2 regions of the Lactococcus sp. AK05 genome follow, and region 1 is predicted to be linked to the other one. Evidence: riboswitches for the same ligand, from Rfam matches in the RefSeq annotation. Region 1 holds a riboswitch; the other holds the start of a gene.
The links. A riboswitch is a leader RNA that binds a small molecule or an ion and turns the genes downstream of it on or off. The one in region 1 is predicted to bind FMN.

Region 1 (3,137 bases):
CTTGCCATAAAATTAATTATTTCTGGGCTGATAAATTCGGCCGCACAGATAAGGTCGCCCTCATTTTCCCTATTTTCATCGTCACTAACAATAATCATTTCCCCTGCTTTAAGTGCAGCAAGTGCTTCTTCTACTTTATTATATTGGAACATTTTATCTCCTATAAAAATCCGTTGTTAAATAGTTTTTCTTTAGTTACTGAAGATTCTTTCATCGAAGAACTACTATCGCCCCATAATTTTTCTATATATTTCCCTAAAATATCATTTTCTAAATTAACAGTATCACCCACTTTTTTATCTGCCATTATCGTCTCTTTGAGCGTATGTGGAATAATGGAAACACTAAAAGATTTCGACTTAACCTGAGCAACTGTAAGACTAATCCCATCAATCGTAATTGAGCCTTTTTCGACGATGTATCTCATTAAATTTAAGCTCGTTTTGATTTCAAACCAGATGGCATTTTCTTCTTTTTTTACTTCTAAAATCTGGCCAACTCCATCAATATGCCCTGACACAATATGCCCGCCAAATCGGCCATTTAAAGGCATCGCTCGTTCTAAGTTAACTTTGGCACCCACATTTAAGGTCCTAAGATTTGAGCGATTTAGACTTTCAGGCATAATATCAGCCGTAAATTCTTTTTGATTAAATGCAGAAACGGTCAGGCATAAACCATTTGTTGAAATAGAATCTCCAAGTTTCATATCCTCTAAAATCAAGGAAGCACGGATACTAATTTTGAAGGATTTTTCTCTTTTTTGCAGGCAACTCACTTCCCCTATTTCTTCAATTATTCCTGTAAACATTAAAGAAGCTCACTTTCTAATAAAATATCTTCTCCTAGATAGGTTATTTGAGGCCTTTCTAGGAGATAGGCTTGATTGGGTTGCTCGATTCCATGCCCTTCAACTGGACTTGGTGCTTCTTTTCCACCAAATATTTTAGGGGCAATATAAGTTTGAACTTTTTGAACTATCCCTGCTTTTAATGCCGAAGCATTTAATGTTCCTCCACCTTCCAAGATGATACTGTCAATCCCTTTTTCTCCTAACTTTTTGGTCAATTCTTTCAAATTCAATCTTCCTTCTAGGTAAGAAACTAAGATAATTTCACAACCCGCTTTAAGAAAGGGAGCTTGTTTTTCGGGGTCAGACTCAGCTGTAGCAATAATCGTTGGAATTTCAGTAGCTGTAGAAATAATCTTGGAAGCTAAAGGGCTTCTTAAATGAGTATCACAAATGATTCTTATCGGGTTTTTTCCATTTTCCAACCTGACAGAGAGTTGTGGATCATCTAAAATAAGCGTTTCAACACCAATCATAATTGCCATAAAACGTGAACGGTCTTGATGTACTTTCTGTCTTGCAATTTCACCTGTAATCCATTTTGACTGACCTGCTGATGTCGCAATTTTTCCGTCTAAAGTCATTGCATACTTCATCATGACATAAGGAAGCCTTTGACTAACATAATAAAAGAAAATTTTATTTAATTCTTCACATTCTTTTTCTAAAACATTGATAGAAACTTCAATTCCAGCTTCTCTCATTGCTTTAATTCCTTTTCCTGAAACTAAGGGATTGGGGTCTAAATGCCCGATAACAACACGCTTAATTCTATTTTTTATTATCGCTTCAAAACAAGGGGGTTGTTTTCCCTGATGCGCACAAGGCTCTAAGGTCACATAAAGCGTGGCTCCTTCGGGAGATTCGTTACAACTCTTAAAAGCATTGATTTCCGCATGAGCTTCCCCATATTTTTCATGATAACCTTGACCAATAATTCTTCCTTCTTTGACAATAAGGGCTCCTACTTGAGGGTTAGGGTTGACATTACCACCTCCTTTTTTTGCAAGTACAATTGCTAAATCCATGTAGTATTCGTCTTTTTTCATCTATTCATCCTTTCTAATAAAAAATAAGACCCTAAAATAAAATTTCAGGGTCTTTTGATAAATTTTCTATTTTTTTTCGAGCAAAAAAGCAGCTCAAAAAACCAAAAATGGAGTGAATTATATCAATTCACTCCAGAGTTTTAGGCTAAATAGACATAATACTGACTAGAGTATTATGGTTTTATTATCTTCTTTCATCCAGACTATACTGTCGGCCTCGGAGTTTCACCGAATCATGCTGCAAGCAGCTCGCGGGCTATACCGCCGGTAGGGAATTACACCCTGCCCTGAAGATTTATTCAATTGTAGCTAAAGTATAGCATTTAAATTTAAAGATTGTCAAGAAATAAAAACGTATTCTTTAAGTTAACAAATTAAAATCAAACATTAAAAGTTCACAGACAGATAGTACAAGCGAACATCACCCTACTTTATTAAAGTCCAATATAGTTAAATATTATTTAATTTTATAATCAAAACTCTCAAGAATTTTTCCTGTCTTGTCCTTTAAAACAAATCTCATTTTAAAATTCATCTCTTTAACCCATTGATGTTCTGATTTTGTAAGTTTTATTCCTTCTGCACTCTCCATTCCCTCTATTATCCATTTTTTTATCATAGGCATATCATTTTTGACATAAGAAACATAATCATTTTCGACTATCAAAGTTACAACAATGGTATCTGTGCCACTTTCACTTGCTTTAATATCTATATAAAATGGATTTGAACCTTGAGAAGTTACAAGCTGCTTTTTCCCATTATTTATCGAGTGAGTTACCTCGTCTAGTAACTCTTGTTTTTCTACCTGATGATAAATTTTCGCTACTTTGGAAACACTAAAAAGGGTAACCACAAGAGATAAAAATATCATCCCCACAATCAAAGGAATTAACCATGGCAAAATTCTTTTCTTTTTCGGAGTAGTATCTGTTTTCTGTGTATTTTTGTTCATCATTTTCATCCTTTGTTCTCATAAATTAAATCTCTTATAATTCAGCCAGTTATAAAGCATTTGAAGATTTATCAACGGAATTTTTCTTTTTTGAATAATTGAACCATATAATTTTTGTTGAAGTTTGGATATTGTTGCTAAATTATTTTTATATTCCACGGCCTTAACTCCTTTTTCAGCGTTGTTTTCAATAATGGATATTTTTTCAAATCTCCCTTGATTACTATAATAAACCTTATATTCTTTTATTAATTTATTTTTTGTGATATTGAAATTTAAAACG
Region 2 (3,137 bases), 280 kb from region 1:
GAGCATAGCAATGATTGTCATCCCGCCCGTCATTAAAGAATCTGCCCAAGTCAAAACACCAAGTCCAGCAACACTCTGTATCGCTTGTAGGTCATTTGTCGCATGAGCCATCAAATCGCCAGTCCGATTTCTCTGATAAAAAAGGGTATCCATTCTTAAAAAATGCCTAAAAAGCCGACTACGGATTATTTTTTCCAGTTTAAAGGCTTCACCCCAAATATTTGTAGACCAAAGAAAACGAAAGCCATATTCAACGAGTGCAGTAACCAATAAAATACCAGAAAAACTCAAAATTAAGGGTAAAGTAAGGTTACGCTTAACAATATGGTCAATAATTTTTCCGATAATTAAAGGCGGAATCAAGTGAGTTAAAGAAACAATAAAAAGGGCTAATAGACCAACGCCATAACCTTTTCTCTCTGCCTTAAAAAACCACCATAAATCTTTAAAAATTTTCATACAGTCTATTCCATTTTATTTTATAATATTCTAAATATTAGTATACCATAAAGAAAGCGTTTAAAACAGACTATATGAAGTGAGATTCCCACTTATTTACTATTTAAATAAAAAAAGAAACTTCAAATCAATGAAATTTCTTTTTTTATTAAGCATTATAAAATTTTACGACTTTGTTTTTCTTGAACACTGCAACAATCAAACCAAATACCAGAGCAAAGATGATGTACTGCAAAGCATTAAAAGGTAAAACTACTGTTAAAAGATAAGTTGGATTCAAAGTAACTGATAGAGAACCCATATTAAAAAGATGAGTTGCTCCAACAAAAATTTTATCAACATCAAAGCCAGCAGCTAAACGATAGAGAGGGAGTGCGTAGAAAACATTCAACACCATCATCACAAGAACTGATGCGATGGCTGCTAAAACTACACCAACTGTATAGTTTTTGATTGAGAATTTTTTCTTTGTAAAGAACCAAACAATTGCCATGAAGATTCCCAAAGCAATGAAGTTCATCGGCACACCAATCCAAGTTGATGGCCCTTGATTAAATAGGAGATACCATAAGATAGAGCGAATAAAGAGGATAATAAATCCATCACCCAATCCCAAAGTAAAGACTCCAATAAGTACTGGAATGATTGAGAGTTCAACTTTCATAAAATCAATTCCAGGCAATAGCGGAAACTGCAAAATCGGCAATAATAAGATTGTTGATAGTGCAGCAAGCATGGCAATTAATACCATCCGACGTGTTTTAGACATAAAAAAACCTCCAAATATGAGAAAATAATTCTTCAAATTTCGAGGAAGTTGATAGACATTTTTGGTTTGGCTAAAAACAGTAATCCAACCGAAGTTGATTACACTACAAAAATTGTTCATCTTCTTCCATCCAGACTTTACTGTCGCTAGCAGATTCTCACTGCTTCAATCGCCGTAGCGAATCGCGGAGTCATAAGGTCAAAGCCCTATTTACCGCCGGTCCCGAATTACACGGTGCCCTGAAGATAATTTTATTATAGCACAAAAATAGTTTGCTTATCAAGAATAAGATTTGCTTAAGAAATAAAAAAACAACTCTTTATCAGAATTGTCTTTTATAATAATCACTTAATTTCCTTGGGCTGCATTAATCAATTGAGAAACTTCTTTTTTACTCAAACGACGAAATTGTCCTGTTGGAAGTCCATCCAATGTAAGAGTTCCATATTGAATACGACTCAATTTTTGTACTGGAAGTCCTGCAGCCGCAAACATTTTTTTAACTTGATGATTTTGTCCTTCATGGATAGTTAAACTAACAATCGAATGATTTTTTGTTTTCTCTTGTTTGATAATCTCATAACGGGCGGGACTAACTTTTTTACCTTCAATAGTCATACCTAAAGTTAAAGGACGCAAGTTTTCTTTGTTCGCTTGACCTTCTACCTTAGCAACATAGACCTTATCAACACCATGACGTGGGTGAGTCATCATATTCGTAAATTCACCATCGTTTGTAAGCAAAAGCAAACCGCTTGTATCCCAGTCCAAACGTCCCACAGGGTAAATACGTTCTTTAACTTGTGGCATTAAATCCATTACCGTTTGACGTCCTTTGTCATCGCTAACTGAAGAAATATAGCCTCTTGGTTTATTTAGAAGATAATAAACGGGTTCTTCGTTATAAACTGCTACTCCATTAACTTCAACGATATCTCCAGTTGAAACTTGATAACCCAAGTTTGTCATTGGAACATTATTTACCGTTACTTTTCCCGCTAAAATTAGTTCTTCTGCTTTACGTCTGCTTGCCACACCTGCATGGGCCAAATATTTATTGATTCTCATTTTCTTCACTTTCGTTAAATAAGGTTTGTTCTTCTGCGATAAATCTTGACTCATCTATTTCAGGTAATTCATCTAAATGATTAATCCCAATATAGTCTAAGAAAAATTCAGTTGTTGCATAAAGACTTGGACGTCCTGGTGCTTCAACTTGCCCGACCTTTTCAACCAAATCAAAAGCACGAAGTGTTGAGAGAACACCTGAGGAATTCACTCCGCGGAGCTGATCGATTTCGAGTCGAGTTAAAGGTTGCTTATAAGCAATAATTGATAAAACTTCAAGAGCTGATTTTGACAACGATTGATTAAGAGGAGTTTTGGCATAGTTTTTAAGAATTTCTGCAAACTCTTCTTTTGTAGCCATACGATATTTACCTGCAGTTTCAATAATCGTTAAAGCAGATTCTTCATCAGAATGATATTTTTCTTTTAAGTAATCAATTTGTTGCTGACAAGCTTGTTTAGACATTTCTGTCAATGCTGACAATTCTGCCAAAGTTAAACCAGATTCGCCAGATACAAAAAGTAAGAGTTCACAACTTGCTGTCTTATTCACTAGTTTCTTTTCTTTCTAAAATAATTTCTCCAAAAAGCTCTTCTTGAGAAAAAGAAATCTGTTGATTTTTGATTAATTCTAAAAGAGCCATAAAAGTGGTGACGAGTTCATCTTTATTAGTAGAGCTAGAAAACAAATCTGAAAATTTACATATTTTTTGTTCTGTAAATCTAGTACTTAACTCTAAAATCTTATCAGCAATTGTAAATTTCTCAGCTGCTATTTTTGTATTTTCGTCTTGAAAATGTTGTCTTTGCAACTCAAGAATTTTGGTAAAAGCTAGAAATA

Region 2: it holds a riboswitch for FMN, as region 1 does, so the genes downstream of both, AB6B24_RS04175 (ECF transporter S component) here and ribD (bifunctional diaminohydroxyphosphoribosylaminopyrimidine deaminase/5-amino-6-(5-phosphoribosylamino)uracil reductase RibD) in region 1, are expected to answer to the same signal.

Annotation. Positions count from the first base shown of each region.
Region 1 is NZ_JBFTEI010000001.1:596,220-599,356, reverse strand. Features, by position in the region: gene ribA (GTP cyclohydrolase II) at 1-152, opposite strand, end outside; gene AB6B24_RS02860 (riboflavin synthase) at 161-811, opposite strand; gene ribD (bifunctional diaminohydroxyphosphoribosylaminopyrimidine deaminase/5-amino-6-(5-phosphoribosylamino)uracil reductase RibD) at 811-1,899, opposite strand; FMN riboswitch at 2,082-2,198, opposite strand; gene AB6B24_RS02850 (hypothetical protein) at 2,357-2,854, opposite strand; gene AB6B24_RS02845 (hypothetical protein) at 2,873-3,137, opposite strand, start outside.
Region 2 is NZ_JBFTEI010000001.1:876,914-880,050, forward strand. Features, by position in the region: gene AB6B24_RS04170 (ABC transporter transmembrane domain-containing protein) at 1-459, opposite strand, end outside; gene AB6B24_RS04175 (ECF transporter S component) at 608-1,228, opposite strand; FMN riboswitch at 1,343-1,479, opposite strand; gene AB6B24_RS04180 (pseudouridine synthase) at 1,577-2,296, opposite strand; gene scpB (SMC-Scp complex subunit ScpB) at 2,283-2,849, opposite strand; gene AB6B24_RS04190 (segregation/condensation protein A) at 2,842-3,137, opposite strand, start outside.